DNA from 3 places in the Arthrobacter sp. zg-Y40 genome. Region 3 is predicted to be linked to each of the others. Evidence: riboswitches for the same ligand, from Rfam matches in the RefSeq annotation. Region 3 holds a riboswitch; each other region holds the start of a gene.
What was found. A riboswitch is a leader RNA that binds a small molecule or an ion and turns the genes downstream of it on or off. The one in region 3 is predicted to bind S-adenosylmethionine.
Positions count from the first base shown of each region.

Region 1: it holds a riboswitch for S-adenosylmethionine, as region 3 does, so the genes downstream of both, LJ754_RS16060 (bifunctional o-acetylhomoserine/o-acetylserine sulfhydrylase) here and LJ754_RS06260 (cobalamin-independent methionine synthase II family protein) in region 3, are expected to answer to the same signal.
Region 2: it holds a riboswitch for S-adenosylmethionine, as region 3 does, so the genes downstream of both, LJ754_RS02875 (hypothetical protein) here and LJ754_RS06260 (cobalamin-independent methionine synthase II family protein) in region 3, are expected to answer to the same signal.

Region 1 covers NZ_JAJFZS010000015.1:159,687-165,458, reverse strand. Annotated here, with positions in the region: gene LJ754_RS16075 (alpha/beta fold hydrolase) at 1-741, opposite strand, end outside; gene LJ754_RS16070 (endonuclease domain-containing protein) at 872-1,846, opposite strand; gene LJ754_RS16065 (VOC family protein) at 1,997-2,647, opposite strand; SAM riboswitch class IV at 2,809-2,925, shown strand; gene LJ754_RS16060 (bifunctional o-acetylhomoserine/o-acetylserine sulfhydrylase) at 3,015-4,331, shown strand; gene metX (homoserine O-acetyltransferase MetX) at 4,339-5,463, shown strand; gene LJ754_RS16050 (VOC family protein) at 5,477-5,772, opposite strand, start outside.
Region 2 covers NZ_JAJFZS010000001.1:604,216-609,987, reverse strand. Annotated here, with positions in the region: gene LJ754_RS02885 (CPBP family intramembrane glutamic endopeptidase) at 1-585, shown strand, start outside; gene LJ754_RS02880 (VOC family protein) at 696-1,130, opposite strand; gene LJ754_RS02875 (hypothetical protein) at 1,196-1,630, opposite strand; SAM riboswitch class IV at 1,646-1,778, opposite strand; gene LJ754_RS02870 (CU044_5270 family protein) at 2,125-3,240, opposite strand; gene LJ754_RS02865 (RNA polymerase sigma factor) at 3,237-3,764, opposite strand; gene LJ754_RS02860 (LLM class flavin-dependent oxidoreductase) at 4,087-5,106, opposite strand; gene LJ754_RS02855 (RBBP9/YdeN family alpha/beta hydrolase) at 5,201-5,752, shown strand; gene LJ754_RS02850 (ATP-dependent DNA ligase) at 5,763-5,772, shown strand, end outside.
Region 3 covers NZ_JAJFZS010000004.1:274,089-279,860, forward strand. Annotated here, with positions in the region: gene pgm (phosphoglucomutase (alpha-D-glucose-1,6-bisphosphate-dependent)) at 1-214, opposite strand, end outside; gene LJ754_RS06250 (hypothetical protein) at 334-684, shown strand; gene LJ754_RS06255 (hypothetical protein) at 692-901, opposite strand; gene LJ754_RS06260 (cobalamin-independent methionine synthase II family protein) at 979-2,184, opposite strand; SAM riboswitch class IV at 2,204-2,329, opposite strand; gene LJ754_RS06265 (peptide MFS transporter) at 2,452-3,855, opposite strand; gene LJ754_RS06270 (MsnO8 family LLM class oxidoreductase) at 4,151-5,131, shown strand; gene LJ754_RS06275 (amidase) at 5,159-5,772, opposite strand, start outside.

The DNA.
Region 1 (5,772 bases), on a different contig from region 3:
CAGGAACGCGAGCTCGGCGCCGAGGGCATTGGCATACGCGCGGACGGGGCCGACGCTGGAGAGGATGTCCTCTTGGCCGCCCACCACCAAGGTGGGCGGCTGCGGCGAGGCAAGGATCCGGGCGGCGGCGTCGCCGGGGATCTGGTTGAACCAGGCCGATGCTGCGGCGAGGGTCATCGCCCCGACGCCGGAGTGCTGCCGCTCAGGTGCTGCCCAGCGGGCATATCCGGCGGGGGCCTCCACCTTCAGGGCATGCTGGAACTCATCCTCCGTGCCGGGCTGCACCCCGGACATCGAGGTGAGGGCTGCGTCGACCAGCGGCTCGGACCGGCGGGCGGCAAGATCAGGGCCGTCGTGCACCGCGCCGGTTAGCCAGGCTGCGGCCGGCGTGACCAGGGCCATTGAGCGGACGCGTCCGGGGAACTGCGCAGCGGCCGCCAGGGCCAGGCGCGTCCCTGCAGAGTGGGCGAGGATATCGAAGCCGGGCAGGCCCAGCGCATCGGCAACCGCGATGGCGTCCGCCGCGTCATTCCACCAACCGCGGGACAGTCCACCGGTGGCGGGGGTTCCCCGCGGATGGAGAACGGCAAGCGGACGCACGGCGGCCAGTCCCGTCAGGTCACCCAGGTAGGCCGGGTCGCGGCACGGTCCGCCCGGAAGCACCAGAACAGGCGGCTGGTCACCGGCGCCTTCGAGTTGCACGCATATCTGCACACCATCCGGTGCCGTGATTCTTTCCATTCGGACCAACTTACCGGTGCGGTATCTCCCTCCTGCGCCGGAAACGCTCCGGTTTGGGAAAATTCAACCGGTTGACGTTTCTGCTGCCGTATACAGCTGGCAGCAGGTATGTGCAGCGCGGGCAGAATCGCTAACCGGCAGCAGATTTGCCGCCCCGTTTCCGTGGCAGACCTGCACGAACCAGGCATTGGACCAACCCCTCCGGATCCTGAGGGGATCCTGTGACGTCGTTCCAGGACCAGCGAATGAACCGCACGCCTGTCGCCCGGATTGCGTCTTCACGCTGTTTCTCGCGTGTCAGCGTCTCCCAGGAAGGCGGCATGCTCTTTCCACTCGGAAACGCCATAGTGCCTCGCCCGTATTTCACAGCACCGTCAAATTCGCCCACGAGCTTTTGCTCCGGCCAATAGAAATCGGTACGGCCAAGGAAGCGCCCACCGGCGGAACGGAACTCGTGCTGCAACTCGGGAGCCGGAAAACCGTGCTTGTGAAGAATTGCACGAGAGAAAGACTCGCCGGGGGATTCAGACCGCGCATCGGCGAAATCTATGACCCTCACCGCTCGAGAGTGCTTCGCCCGGTCCGGAAGCTGTGACGCAACGGCGTGCAGGTAGTCCTTGCTGAGCGACGGAAACTCTCGGGTCGGGTCGGGCCGCAGCACATGGTCCATGGCCGGGACGGCCTGCTCAAAAGGAAGATAGGCAGCCATATCGATGACCGTCTGGGCGCGGGACGTGAGCTGCACACCGTCCCGGCACGCCAGTGGTTCCAAGAGCTTCCGTCTGGTCCATCGCAGGTCGCCGCGGCGCCGGCCGTGGGAGCTGTCGGATGCAAGCAACAGCACTTCCGGTGGGGAACCGATGACGGGAATCCCCCACATTGCTGCCGCTGATTCCTGGAGCAGCACCCTTGACCCTGATCCGCTCTCCAGTGCCGCAACAATCCGCAAGCGGTCCCGTTCCCAGCGGGGCATGTGGGCCCAGGCAGCAGCACCGACGTAGACGCCCCGCCGTATCCGCACCAATTCGCCTGCGGCGCAGCGCAGCGCCAGTGGTTTAGCCAGGGTGTTCGCGGTGTCGGCCGCAAAGAGAAGTTCCTGATCCATGGAAACAGGCATACGGCGTGCACGGTTTTCCGGCGAGCGTGCCGTTGCGCACTGTGGAAAGTTTGGCAGGTTAGAGGAATCGACCGGTTTGGGTTGCTGCTGCCGCTTCCAACCGGCAGCAGAAATCCAACCCGGCAGGAAAACCCGACCCTAGATCTCGACGGGACCCTTGCTGGTGTCGAAGGTTACCGACATAACGCCCGGTGTGCCGGCCGGAGCAATCCAGGTGACGCCGACGCCGTCCAGCGGCTCCTCGACACGGGTGCCCAGCCAGTCGCTGACCCGGGCGGCGGAACCGGCAATGGTCAGCGAGCTCAGCTTCACGGAGCCGGGCATGCCGGGAATGGCGTTGGACGGGTGCAGTGCCTCGGTCCCGTCATCCCAGCGCAGCAGGTAGGGCACCTGCGGATCGGCAATCAGGCCGTTGATGCCGATCTGCTGCCAGGTCAGCTCCTGGCCGTCCGGAAACTTCCGGTTGCCCGGCACGGAGGAACGGCCCAGCCGCTCTTCGAAGGGCGAGAGGTCATCCACCGCAACACACCAGCCCATCCAGCCGCCGCCGGATTCGGAGCGCTGGCGCACGGCCTGGCCGAAGGGGGCCTTGTCCGATGCCGGGTGGTTGAGCACCTCCACAACCTCGACGTACTGGTTGTTGGCCAGGGGGAGGATCATATTGCGGGTACCGAATCGGGGGTGGACGCCACCCTTAACGAAGTCGGCGCCGAGGGCAGCAGCAATCCTCTCGGTGGTGGCCAAAAGACCGTCAGATTCACAGGCGTAAGAAACATGATCCAAGCGCATGCGGCTCATTGTGGCACGTTGTGACCACCGTCTCGACTTAGGACCTCCTTACCGCCAATTTCAGTGCCGGCGGAAGCGAAACTGCGGATCGGGGCGCCACCGGGTTTCACGCAAAGTCATGAAGGTTGCGCTGGGCCCGGCTATCGGTTTTCATAGGTGCAGGTCATGAGTGCCAGCAGATAGCCCCGGCTTGCTGGCCGGCAACCCTCCAACCGCGGTGGGGTGCCCCGGGTGAAGACCTGGCTGTACGCCAAGAGGGCGTCCGGCAAGCGCGGGCCCCGCAGCCCTACCGGAATTCCGGTGTGCACGTTCGTGTACCCAAAACCGGAACGACGGCGTTGTGCGGCCCCTGGTATGAGGGAGCATCATGAGTGCAGATTGGTCTTTTGAAACCCGCCAGATCCACGTAGGCCAGGAGCCCGACGCCGTCACCGGCGCGCGTGCCTTGCCGATCTATCAGACGTCGTCCTTTGTGTTTCCCAGCGCTGAGGCCGCCGCGAACCGGTTCGCGCTGGCCGAACTGGAACCCATCTATACCCGGATCGGCAACCCGACCCAGGAAGCGGTGGAAAACCGGATCGCTTCCCTGGAGGGCGGCGTCGGCGCGCTGCTGCTGGCCTCGGGGCAGGCAGCGGAAACCTTTGCGCTGCTCAACGTAGCCCATGCCGGTGACCACATCGTGGCCAGTCCCAGCCTGTACGGCGGCACCTACAACCTGCTTCGGCACACGTTGAAGAAGTTCGGGATCGACACCACGTTTGTGCAGGACCCGGATGACCTTCAGCAGTGGCGGGCAGCGGTGCAGCCCAACACCAAGGCGTTCTTCGGCGAGGTGGTCTCCAACCCGCGGCAGGACGTGCTGGACCTGGAGGGCATCAGCGCCGTCGCGCACGACGCCGGCGTTCCCCTGATTGTGGACAACACCCTCTCCACGCCGTACCTGATCCGGCCGATTGAGTGGGGTGCGGACATTGTGGTGCATTCGGCCACCAAGTATCTGGGCGGGCACGGGACTTCCATTGCCGGAGTGATCGTGGATTCGGGCAACTTCGACTTCGCCGCCGACCCGGAGAAGTTCCCCGGCTTCAACACCCCCGATGAGAGCTACAACGGCCTGGTCTATGCCCGGGACCTGGGCGTGAACGGTGCGCTGGGCGCCAACCTGGCCTATATCCTCAAGGCCCGGGTGCAGCTGCTGCGCGACCTCGGTTCGGCGGTGTCCCCGTTCAACGCGTTCCTCGTTGCGCAGGGACTGGAAACCCTGAGCCTGCGGGTGGAGCGGCACGTAGCCAACGCCGTCGCCGTTGCCAACTGGCTCGAGGGGCACGACGACGTCGTCTCGGTGGCGTACGCGGGTCTGGAATCCAGTCCCTGGTTTGAGCGCGGACGCAAGTACGGTCCGCGCGGCACCGGCGCGATTGTGTCCTTCGAGATCGACGGCGGGGTGGACGCCGGGAAGCGGTTTGTCGACGGACTGGAACTGCATTCCCACGTGGCCAACGTGGGGGACGTGCGCTCGCTGGTCATTCACCCGGCGTCGACCACACACAGCCAGCTCGGTGCAGAGGCGCAGCTGGCGGCAGGGGTCAGCCCGGGGCTGGTGCGGCTGTCCGTGGGCATTGAACACATCGATGACATCCTGGCGGACCTCGATGCCGGCTTCCGGGCCGCCAAGGGAGCCTGAGCCTTCCGTGGCGATCCGGCACCCCGCTCTGCAGCACCCCGTCACCGACCGGGACGGGGTGCTGCAGTTCGCCTCCATTGGCGGACTCGACCTGGAAACGGGCGGTTACCTGCCCGACGTCGTCCTCGGTTACGAAACGTGGGGACGGCTCGACGCCGATGCCGGCAACGCAGTGTTTATTGCCCATGCGCTGACCGGCAGCACCCATGTGGCCCGCGGCGATACGGATGAACCGGGCTGGTGGGATGACCTGGTGGGGCCGGGCAAAACCGTGGACACCAACCGGTTCTATGTGGTGGCCGCGAACATGCTGGGCGGTTGCTACGGTTCCACCGGTCCCTCGTCCCCGGATCCGCAGGGACTGCCCTGGGGATCCCGGTTCCCGTTTGTTACCGTCCGCGACTCGGTGCGCGCCGAGGCACGGCTGGCCGACCTGCTCGGAATCCGGGCCTGGCACACCGTGCTGGGCGGTTCGCTCGGGGGAGCACGGGCCTTGGAATGGGCGGTTACCGAACCCGGGCGGGTGAAACGCTGTGCCGTCATTGCGGCGACGGCGGCCAGCACCGCGGAGCAGATCGCTTTTGCCCAGGCGCAGCTGGCCGCGATCCGGCTGGACCCGGCGTTCAACGGCGGGGACTACTACAACGGTGCCCCGCCGCTGGCCGGGCTCGGGCTGGCACGGCGGATTGCGCACATCACCTACCGGTCCGAGCCGGAGCTGGAGTACCGGTTCGGGCGCAGTCCGCAGGGAACCGAGGACCCGTTCGGTTCCGCGCTCCCGGCACAGAGGGGCCGCTACGCGGTGGAAAGCTACCTGGACCACCAGGCGGAAAAACTCGTGGACCGCTTTGACGCCAACACCTATCTGGTGCTCACTGAAGCGCTCGCGGGGCACGACGTCGCGCGCGGACGAGGATCCCTGCGCGAGGCACTGCGGGGGACCGGTGCCGAGTTTTTCATCGCGGCGGTCGAGTCGGACCGGCTGTACTTTCCACAGCAGTCAGCCGACCTGGCCGCGGCCCTGCCCCGGGGTACCTCCGTGCACCTGATCCGGGCACCGATAGGGCATGACGGTTTCCTGACCAACGCGCAGGAGATTTCCGGCCCGCTCCGGGCGGCGTTTTTCGCGTGAGCCGCGGGGCGGGCTAGTCTGCCTCGGCCTCCATCAGCCAGAAGGCTGCACCGGTGGGATCAGCCAGCTGGACCATCCGGCCGTAAGGGGAGTCTTCGGGCGGGGTGAGCACCGCCCCGCCCAGTTCCTCGGCCAGGTCGGCAGCGGCGTCGACGTCGGTGTGCCCGAAGTAGAGCTCCCAGTGCGAGGGGATCCCGTCGGGCAGGTCCGCGGCGCCGTCCATCACGCCGGCTACTGGCCGGCCGTTGCTCTGGACGGTGGTGTACCGGAAGTCGGCGGTATCGGAGAGGACTTCGGTCTCCCACCCGA
Region 2 (5,772 bases), on a different contig from region 3:
CCGCTGGTGGCCGCGTATGTGCTCAACCTGGCCTTCTACGCGGTGGGCGGCGTCCTGGCCCTCATCGCAGCCCGTGCCTATGCGGCACGGGAAGCAAGGATCCTCGCTACCCGGCCGGTCCTTTCAGCGGCGCTGATTCCGATCGGCGTGATCCTCACCATCATCGCTTCCATGGTGGGCCTGATCATCACCGGTGAGGCGGAGACCGCCGTGAACCAGGAGGCCGTGCAGGGCCTGGTTACGCAGATGTCGCCCTGGCTTGTGGTGCCCCTGGTGGTGGTGCTGGCGCCCTTCGTGGAGGAGTACATTTTCCGCCACCTGCTGATCGGCAAGCTCAGCCGCTACTGGAACATCTGGGCTTGCTGCATCCTGTCGGTCCTGTTGTTCGCCTCCATCCACATTGTGGGCAAGGAGTCGCTGTCCCTGCCGGTGCTGATGCCCTATCTGGCCACCGGCGCCGTGCTGGTGGGCATGTACGTGTGGGCCGGGAACAACTTCATGCTGTCCTACGGGGTGCATGCCGCGAAGAACCTGCTTAGCGTGGTGATCATCTATGCCGTGCCGCCGGAGCTGCTGCAGCAGTAGGGTCTCACGGCTGTTTTGGAGGTTCCGCGGACGCCCTCTGTACAGCTGATGCGGGTATTGGCCCTTCCAAGCCGCATCAGCTGTACAGAAGCTGGAAGAGCAGGTGCGCGTCAGCTGATGCAGAACTCGTTGCCCTCGGGATCGGCCATCGTGTACCAGGAGTGCGGGCCCTGACTGGCCTCGTACAGGAAGGATGCACCTCGACCTTCCAATGCGGCCCGGGCTTCGTCCTTGTCCCTGCCCTCCAGCCGCACATCCAGGTGGATTCGATCCTTGACGGTCTTGGGCTCGGGGACGGGCTGGAACAGGATGCGCAGCCGGTCCTCCTGTCCCACCTGATCGGCAGGGCAGATAGCTGCGCCGTCACGCCAGACCCGGACACCGTTGTGCTCAATCACGTCCTCGGGTTTTGCGAAGCCCTGGTCCAGCAAGGACGAGATGAAGCCCTGGTCCGTGGGCTCCAACGTCCAGCCCAAGGTTTCCGCCCACCAATCGGCCTGAGCGTGGGCATCGGTGCAGTCTACGCAGATCTGTATGTTCGTCATGGCCCAGAGCCTAGGAGCGCAGCGCCACCGTCGGCACTGAATTGCGGCCAGCTACCGTCCGCAAGCTAGGAGCCGGGCTTCTCGAGCCGCTCACTTTCGGGTGCCCGGACCGGAGAGCCGTTGCATGGCAGCACCCGCTCCGGCCGGGCCAAGTAGAAAAAAGAGCTCCGGGCTTCGGAGCCAAACCCGCCGGGCACCATCAGCGTGGAATACCGCTGGCACCACTGGGGCGTGTCGACGGCGGCTTCCAACGCGGTTGCGACCGCACCGACATTGTGGAACCACATCAACTGCTGCTGCCCGTCGATAACCAGGTAGATGAGGTCCAGCTGCGGATCCGCGGTGACGGCGACGTCGGCCCAGTGCTCCCAGCCCTGAAGTCGGCGGCCGTGGATCCAATGGATGTTGTGGCCCGGAGCGAAACCGGTGCAGTTGCTCGGGGAGGAACTGTTGAAGTCGGGGTTGTTGAAGCCGGAGTTGCTGACACTGGAAATGCTCACAGTGGGTTCCTTTTCAGGTTGTCCTTGCCTGCAGCGGATGAAGCAGGCCGCTTCGTCATCCGAACCACCCGCCGAACAGTGGGGTTGGTGTGGGGCCAGTCGGAGCTTTTATGCCCGGCGAACCGGGCGAAGGCCACATCTCGTGAAGCTGAAAACTACTGTAGCGGAGGGCGCCGACATTTCGACAGGGGTGCGGGTTTCCGGGTCCCGGGCGGGCTGGGTCCCGGGGCGGGCGCCGCGCGGGTCGGGCGCCGGGCGGGCCGGGTCCCGGGGCGGGCGCCGCGCGGGTCGGGCGCCGGGCGGGCCGGAACGGCGGCAACGAAAACTTCCGCTCGCAGAGCTCGCGAAAGTTATTAAAGCCGCCTAACCCGGCCCGTCCGGTGCCCTGGTGCCGCACCGCGCCTAACCCGGCCCGTCCGGTGCCCGGTGCCCTGTGCCGCAACGACGCTCCGAGCCCCGGGATCCCAGCACCCCCCGAAGGCTGCGGTTAGAACCTACGGGGCCGAGTCCACCACGGAGGTTCTCACCGAAGTCCATGCCGAAACGGTGCCGGCCGGAGCGTTGGGGAAGTCCTGCAGCAGTACGTCCTGTTCGCCGATGACCAGTCCCGAGTCAGGATCGATGATGATGTCGGTCCGTGATGTTCCTTCTGGGTAGGGGATCCCAATGGCGACGCCCGTCCTGCCGTCAACGGTTGCCTGCTTGTCGCTTATGACCACGCCGGGGATCAGTGCAGCGGCCCGATACATGGTTGCGCGCAGGTCGGCGGGGACGGCCCCGGTGCGCAAACCGTCAGCGATGGTTACAAAGGCCTCGGTTTCCGGCGTTTTGCCGGCTCCCTCGGTGCGCTCGTAAATGAGGTCCAGCAGTTCCCGGGGATCCCGGGGCAGGCTTCCGGCTTCGTCGAGGGAGGTGCCGATGATGACCATCGGCGCCTGCCCGTAGAAAGCTCCGCCCGGGCCGCGCTGGATTCCGACCGTCGGGTTCGGCACCCCACCCTTCGGCGGCAGCTGGGCGATCTCGGCGGCCGCCTTCTTGGCGGCGTCGGACGAGGACTCGAGGGGAATCCGCTCTCCGCGGTCCCAGACCCATTCACCGTTCCTGTCTGCCGGTATGTAGAGCTGATCGCTGACGGTTTCCTGCCAGGAAAGGTCGCTGCCGTCGGCCATCTGCTTGCCGCCCCAGGTCAGCTCGGTTGTGTCGATCTTCAGGTACTGGCCGGGCCCCACCAAGGGATCAGAGGTGCGGATAGTGGCGTCAGCCGCGGCGTTCAGGACTTCTGCTGCCTCAGCGGTGGCACCGGGACTGCCGGGCCGGACGACGTCGGCCACCACTATGCCTCCCACCAGCAGAGCCGCAGCGGCGGATGCAAGCAAGAGACGGCGTCGGGCGCGGGGCGCCGTGGTCCTCGGGCCTCCGGCGCGGCGGGCGTTCAGCGGAGGAACGGCGTGCAGGCGGGAGGGCGAGGTGCTTTGCGCCGCCTGCGGAGCGTCCATCACGGCCAGCGACCTGGCTCGGCTGCCGGCCAGCTCCGTTTCGTGAACGGAACGTGCGGGGTCAGCGGATGCAAGTGCGCGGTCAATGCCGCCGGGCATATTGGTATGGCTCATCGTTTCGCTCCTTCTGAAAGTGATTCCGTGTCCAGCAGGCGGCCGAGCGCCTTGCGTGCCCGGTGCAAACGCATCCTGACGGCGGTGGCGCTGGTGTTGAGCAGGTCCGAGACCTCGCTGGAACTGAAACCGTCCCAGTACGTCAGGAGGAGGACCTCCCGCTCATCGGGCCCGAGCCGGGCGAGCGCCTCATGGATGCGGGAGTCGTCGTCGTTCCGCTCGTGGTCGCGTTCAAGCTGGAGGGCTCCGAGGAGGCTCGCGGACCGGGAGGCGGACCGGTCGTGGTTGCGGAGGACGTTTTTCGCGATCCCGAACAGCACCATGACCGAAAGGCTTTCCTCCTGCCCGGTCTTTTCCCAGGCGATCCGAAAGACCTCGGCGCACAGGTCCTCGGCGATGGCGGCGTTTTCGGTTCGGCGCCGGAAGTAGCGGTAGATGCGGTCATGTCCGGCGGCATGGGCGGCCAGGAAACGCTTCTCCCTGTCCACGTCCCGTTGTTCCTTCCGGAAAGTTTCTACACTCATGCCCTGTTAATGTCCGGCAGCCTCCAAAGTGTAACTGCGCGCGCCGAAAGCCCCGGCCGCGTACCAAAGGGAAGCCGTATCGAGCGCAGTAGGTACCGGACACAACGAAGGGGCCTGGCGGAGGCGGCTTTAATATTCCCCGCGAGCTCTGCGAGCGGGGAATTTCGTTGCCGCCGGAGCCAGGCCTCGTAGGTGCCCACGGCCACCGTCCTAGGTGCCGGAGCCAGGCCCCGTGGGTGCCACGGCCACCGTCCTAGGTGCCGGAGCCAGGCCCCGTAGGTGCCCACGTTCCCAGCGAGGCCGGTCAAAGCCAGCGAAAGAGTTACCGCCAGCCTGCCCCCGGCGCCACCAGCTTCACGACGCTTTCCAGCAGCTGCGCGTTGTAGTCCACGCCCAGCTGGTTCGGCACGGTAATCAGCACGGTATCGGCTTCCTGCACGGCGGCGTCGGCGGCCAGTTCAGCAGCGATGACATCCGGTTCGCCGATGTAGCTCTTGCCGAACCGCGCCAAACCGCCGTCGAGATGGCCCACCTGGTCCCGTCCCTCGGCCTGCGCACGGAGCCCGAAATAATGCCGGTCCTCCCCGGTGACCAATGGGATGATGCTGCGGCTGACGGAGACCCGCGGGGTGCCCTGGTGGCCGGCGTCGGCCCAGGCCTGCCGGTACACGGCAATCTGCTCGGCCTGCAGCTGGTCGAACGGGACACCGGTGTCCTCGGTCAGCAGGGTGGAGCTCATCAGGTTCATGCCCTGCTCGCCCGTCCACTTGGCTGTGGCCCGGGTGCCGGATCCCCACCAGATGCGCTCGGGCAGGCCGGGGGACAGCGGATCGATGGGCATGGCTCCGGTGCTGCCGGTCATGGCCGGATCCGCCTGGGCGACGCCGGCACCGGCAATCGCGGCCCGGAACACTTCGGTGTGCTGCCGGGCCATGTCGGCGTCGGTGGATTCCGGCCCCGGCACGTAACCGAAGGACTCATATCCGCGCAGGGCCGGCTCGGGGGATCCCCGGCTGATGCCCAGCTGCAGCCTGCCACCGCTGATCAGGTCCGTGGCCGCGGCATCCTCGGCCATTGAAAGCGGATTCATATAGCGCATGTCGATCACGCCGGTGCCCAGCTCAATCCTGCTGGTCCGCGCGGCCATGGCTGCGAGCAGCGGGAAGGGGGCGGAGAACTGCGGGGCGAAGTGGTGCACCCGCAGGTACGCGCCGTCGACGCCGATTTCCTCGGCTGCGACGGCCAGCTCCACCTGCTGCAGCAATGCGTCACGTGCGCTGGGCGTCCGTGAGCCGAGCGCATTCCGGTAATGTCCGAAGGACAGGAACCCTATTCGTTTCATATCAGCCTCAGCGCCGTAAGGTTCGGCCGTATTCCCGTCCTCCCCGGACTTCCGGGCCGGGCACGTGGAAACGCAGCGGAAGGAAGCAGGAACAGTGCACATCACCTTGGTCCCGGGCTATCAGGGCTCACCGCCGGAGCAGTGGCAGAGCCGGTGGGAAGCCGACCTGCCGGACGTCACCCGCATCGCGCCGTCGTCGTGGGACGAGCCGGAGCTGGAGGACTGGATGTCCGCGCTGGACAAAGCCGCCGGGGCACAGCACGGGAACACCGTGCTCGTGGCGCACAGCCTGGGCTGCCTGGCCGCCGCGGAATGGCTGCTGCGCAACCCGGACGGCGCCCGCGGGGTCTTCCTGGTGAGCCCGCCGGATCCCGTAGCAGCCTCGTTCCCGCAGCCGGCCGGGACGTTCCGGAACCCGCGCTTGCAGGAACTGCCGGTTCCGGGCCTGCTGATCGCCAGTGAGAGCGACCCGTACTGCGCGCTGCCGGCGGCAGAGGTCATTGCAGCGGCCTGGAAACTGCCGTTCATCAATGCCGGCGAGCTGGCGCACATCAACGAAAAGAGCGGCGTGGGCTACTGGGAACAGGGCCGCGACCTGCTCACCGCGTTCACCGCGGGGCTGGGGGAACGGGCCGCAATCGGATAAGAATGGGCACATGCAACTTC
Region 3 (5,772 bases):
AACGGCGGTACTCAACGATCGCCTGCGTGATGGCGGCAATATGCTGCTCGTTGAAGGCGCCGTTCAGCGATGATCCCCGGTGCCCGGAAGTACCGAACGCAACGCGCTGCGCCACGTTCGAAGGATCCGGTGCGACGTCGTAATAGGCGTCCAACAGCGCGGTGAGATCTACAAGGTCGGATGGTTCAGCGGGTTTTCCTGCACGATTAGACATACCCCTAAGCATGCCAAAGAAACGGCAGGTGCGGCAGACGCCTGCCTACGTGTAAAGCTGCCCGTCCGGCCGTATGCTCGATCGGACAGCCGCGAGGGCGCGGCGGAGAGGGGCACACCATGGCGGCCAGTGCGGTACCGGCGCAGCTTCAGCCCGGAATGCGCCGCGGCACCCGGGCAGCCATGGCGGTCCTGAACATCATCTACGTATGCGCCGCCCCGGTTTTCTGGTTTTTTTGGAGCCAGCGCCGGCAGTTCGAACTCCCGGCCTGGGCCGAGCAGGCCGCCGGATTCGCCGCCGGTGTCCTGCCGGTCCTGGTGTTCCTGGCGGCTTGGCTGAGCGCAGCGGTCCTGTTTAGCCGGGGCCTGCGCCAAGACGGCGGCCGCGCCTTTAACGCCCTGGGCGGCCTGGGCCTGCTGGCGGCGGCCAGCGGAATGCTGGCGCTGGCCGCCGCCGGGCTGGACAGCTAGGAAGCCCTCACTTGTCGTTGTGCTTGGCCTTGAAATTCTCGTTGTCGGAGTTCAGGCCCTGCGCAAGGTTGGAGTGGACCTCCGTGCGCGGGTCGGAGTGGTCCTGGCTGCCGCTGCCGTCGGGAACTTCCGCGGAGGTGGACATCAGGTTTTCCACCGCGTTCTCAATCGGATTCGCGGGCTCGTTCTTAGGGTCGTCGGCTTTCGGATCAGTCATCATCAGCTCCTTGAAGGTAATTCATCAGTAGCCTTACGAATCCCACTCTAGGGCACACCAAGCCTGCCCGCACCGGGTCACCATAGACGGCTGCTGGCCAGCCGCGCACCTTCGCCGAGGGCTTCGAGCTTGGCCGCCGCGATCTGCGGGTGCACGCGGCCGCCCAGCCCGCAGTCCGTAGACGCAATCACGTTTTCGCGGCCGACCAGCCGAGCGAAGCGCTCAATCCGGTCCGCCACCAACTCCGGATGCTCCACTACGTTCGTGGCATGGGAGACGACGCCGGGAATGATCACCTTGCCGCCCGGCAGCTTGGTGTCTTCCCAGACCCGCCATTCGTGCTCGTGCCGTACGTTGCCGGCTTCGAAGCTGTAACCGCCGGCGTTGATCTTCAGCAGGGTGTCCGCCAGGTGCCGAAACTCGATGTCCGTCGTGTGCGGTCCGTGCCAGGAGCCCCAGCACAGGTGGAAGCGGATCTGCTCCTCGGGAAGGCCGCGCAGTGCGTAATTCAGGGCCTCAACCCGGATTTCGGTGAAGCGCAGGTAGTCCTCGACGGACGGCTCGGGATTGATCTGGTCCCAGTTCTCCGCAATGGACGGATCGTCGATCTGCACAATCAGGCCGGCGTCGATAATCGCCTTGTATTCCTCCCGCATCGCGTCCGCGCAGGCGTAGATGAACTCCTCCTCGGTGGCGTAGTACTCGTTGGCGATGCGTGAACAGGAACCGGGGGAAAGCGAGGCGAGGAAACCTTCCTCCAGCCCCGCTGCCGCAAGCCCTGACTTGAGGTTTCGGATGTCGCCGGCAACGGCGTCGTACCCGGTGTATTCCACCTTGCCGGTGACCTTCGGGAAGACCTTCTGGGCGCCGGTGGTGATGCCCGACGACGGGTCGGTGTAGGCCTCGCGGAAGCGCCCGCGGTCGCGGCGGTCACCGAAGCTGGTGAGGACCGGTTTTCCCGGCTCGGAACGGACGGGCTCCATCTCCCAGATGCCGGTCTCCGCCACGGTCAGGCCGCTGAGCCGGGCAAAGGAATAGGACCACCAGGCCCCGTAGTCCACCTCCGCGGACATCGCGTGCCCGTACTCGCCGTCGTTGGGGATGTCGATGCCGGCCCGCTGCTGGCGCAGCACCAGGTCGGCGACGGCGTCGCTGAGCAGTTCGGCATAGCCCCCGGTGTCGGAGGGGTCCGCGTCCCGGGCTGCGTTGGCCGCGAGGAGTTCGGGGGTGCGGGGCAGGGAACCGGCATGGGTGGCCAGGATACGGTCGGTGCTTTTGCGCATGGAAATAATCCTTGGGATTCACGTGCTCTTGCCTGCACCGGATGCCTGGAAAAGGCGGTGCAGGCCGCTTCGTCATCCGAACCACCCGCGAAGCATGGGGTTGGTGCACGGCCAAGTCGGAGCTTGGCGGCCGTGTCTCCTGAAGCTGGTGCCCATCCTAACCACGACGCCGGGCGCAGGCCAAGCATGTGACGGCAGGCAAAAAGAACGGCGGCCCCGGGGTTGCCCGGTGCCGCCGTCCTGGTGGAACTGAAACTGTTGTGCCGGTTAGCGCACGCCGCTCATCAGCTTCTTGATGGCCGGGGTCGCCGCTGCCAGGGCGATGCCCAGGACAATGGCGGTTCCGCCGCTGAACAGGAAGTAGCTGACCTCGGTTTCGGGGTCGTAGAACTGTGCCAGCCAGCCGGCCAGCGTGGTGCCCAGTGAGACCGAAAGGAAGAACAGCGCCACCATCTGGGTCCGGAAAATTTCCGGCGCCAGCTTGGTTGCCACGGACAGGCCGATCGGGGAGATAAACAGCTCCGCGAAGGTGAACAGCAGCAGGATGCCGACGATCGCCAGCAGCGGGGTGCTGTTGGGGCCGCCGCCCGAGAACGGGATGAAGGCCAGGAAGGCCAGGCCCATTACGGCAAGTCCCAGGGAGAACTTCAGCGGCGAGGACGGCTGCCGGTCGCCCAGCTTGGTCCAGACCGCGGCGAAGACGGCCGCGAAGATGATGATGAAGATCGGGTTGATGGACTGCACCCAGGCCGCCGGCATGGTGAAGCCGAAGATGGACCGGTCCAGCGAGGTGTCCGCGTACAGCGCCACCACGGTGAACTGCTGCTGGAACAGGGCCCAGAAAGCGGCGCTGGCGATGAACAGCGGCATGAAGGAGTACACGCGGCGGCGTTCGACGGCGCCCACCTTCGGGCTGCGCAGGATGATCACGAAGTATGCGATCGAGGCAAGGATGGCCACGGTCGCCATGACCACTGCGAGGTTCTCCGCCTTGAGCAGGCCGAAGACCACGGCCAGGGCAACGATGACCACAACGCCGGCGGCAACGCCGCCCATGGTGGCGTACTTGCGGCGCGGCAGCGGGTTGGTCACCTGGTGGGCAGCCTCGGGCAGGTACTTGCGGGTCAGGCCGTACTGGACGAGGCCGATGGCCATGCCAATGGCAGCCAGGCCGAAGCCGTAGTGGAAGCCGAGCTTCACCTGGAGCAGGCCGGTGAGGAGGGGGCCGACCAGGGCGCCGAGGTTGATGCCCATGTAGAAGAGGGAGAAACCGGCGTCGCGCCGTTCATCCTTTTCGTCGTACAGGGTCCCCACCAGCGAAGTGGCGTTGGCTTTGACGCCGCCGGAACCCAGGGCAATCAGGATCAGGCCGGCGGCCAGTCCCACTGCGCCCGGGAGCACGGCCAGCGAAATGTGGCCGAGCACAACAATCGCGGCGGAGTAGAAGAGCACGCGTTCGGATCCGAGGACCCGGTCCGCAAGCCACGCACCAATGATGGTGGACAGGTACACACCACCGCCGTATGCGCCCACCAGTGAGGTGGCGACGGCTTTATCGATGCCAAGGCCGCCCTCGGTGACGCTGTAGTACATGTAGTACAGCAGGATGCCCTGCATGCCGTAGAACGAGAAGCGTTCCCACAACTCGACACTGAAAAGATTGGCCAACATCCGGGGATGGCCGAAGAAGGTTTTACGCGCTTCTTGGACGCCTGGGTTACTGGGGGTATGGCTCACGGATTAATGGTCCCACTCCCCGCGGGGGTAAGCGCCGGGAAAACCGGCGTATTCCGCCCCGAACCGGGCAGGTTTCCCTTAACCATGTGCTGAAGGTCACCCGTTTGCAGGTCGATTTCCGCGAGATTACGTGCAATAGGGCCCCCGTTACGCCCGGATTTTGCGCAAACCCGGGGCGCTGCCTACAAGCAGCCGGAATTCCGGGGGAGTGTGCAGGGTTGCCACCGGTATGCCCACCCGCGTCCCCCTCTCGATCCTTGACCGCGCCAACTCACGGCTGGGCTTTTCCGAGGCCCATGCCCTGCAGGCAGTCCTCGAGCGTGCCGAAGCCGCTGAAGCGCTGGGGTACCGGCGCTTCTGGGTGGCCGAACACCATGCCGTGGCCGGTGTTGCCGGTTCAGCACCGGCGGTGCTGATGGCCGCCCTTGCCGCCCGGACCAGCAGCATCCGCATCGGTTCCGGCGGCATCATGCTGCCCAACCATCCGCCGCTGCTGGTCGCCGAGCAGGCCGCCACCCTGTCCGCCCTCTACCCGGACCGCATTGACCTGGGGCTGGGCCGTTCGGTGGGTTTCACGCAGGCGGTGCGGCGGGCACTAAAGGCAGGAAAGGCTGAGGCCGAACGGTTCGAAGCGGACCTGGCGGAACTGCTGGCCTACCTCGACGGCACGGCACCGATCACGGCGCGGCCGCGGGACTCCGGCCAAACCCCGGTTTTTGTGCTGGCCACCGGAGCGGGTGCCGATATTGCTGCGCGTGCGGGCCTGGGCCTGGTCTTCGGCGGGCCGGGCCTGTTCCGAAACAACCCCGGGCAGGTGCTGGAACGGTACCGGACATCCTTCCGCCCCTCGGACCGGTTCCCGCGCCCCTACGTGCTGGCCGCGGTGAACGTGGCGGTTGCCGGCACGGAAAGGGCCGCCGTTGAACTGCTCCTCCCCGAGGCCGCGGCCCTGGCCGATTCACGTACCAAGGGTGTGTTCCCCGCCCTGGCCGGGAGCGGCAGCGCTGCGGAAGGCCCGGAACGCCGGCAGGAACTTATCCGGGAATCACTGGCCAATTCCATCCACGGCACCCCGGACCAGGTCCGCGAGAGGCTGGGCGGGCTCGTGGCCGCAACCGGTGCCGATGAACTCCTGGCCACCGGGGGAGCCTATGACCTCGCGGGCCAACGGGAGTCCGACCGGCTGCTCGCCGGCCTGTTCACGGATTAGCGGCCCCGCCTGGATGGGGAACCGGGGTCAGTAGCCAAGCTGCGCGGCGACGGCGAGCAGGTCGGCTTCGGCCCCCGGACGGCCGATGAGCTGGATACCCATCGGCAGTCCGGCCTCCGTGTTGTACACGGGGACGGAGATGGCGGGAAGTCCGCACACATTAACCATGGACGTGAACGGCGAGTAGAGGCATTGCCGTACATAGTCTTCCTCCCCGCCGCCGTCCGTGTACCAGCCGATGGGCCGCGGCGTCATGCCCAGGGACGGCGTGAGGATCATGTCATAGGCACCGAACTGCCGGATGGTGTCGGTTTCGAAGGTGCGCAGGATGTCAATGGCCGTGACCAGGTCCGCGGCGCTTCGGCCCAGTGCCCGCTGCCGCTTGGACGCTGCAATGCCGGTGAGTTCCGATTCGGCCCCCGGCTCCAGCACAGCCGTAGCCAGGAACGCCGTCCACACCGCCTCGAACGCATCCGGATACCGTTCGTCGTAGCGCAGGTCCGTGTCCACCAGGTCGTGGCCTGCCGCAGTTAGCGCGGCCGACCCGGCGTCGAGCGCCTGAAGCGCCTCGGGATCAAGGCGGATCTCCAGCCTGGACTCGAAGGGTGAGCGGGTGCTGACGCCTATCCGGAATGTGCCTT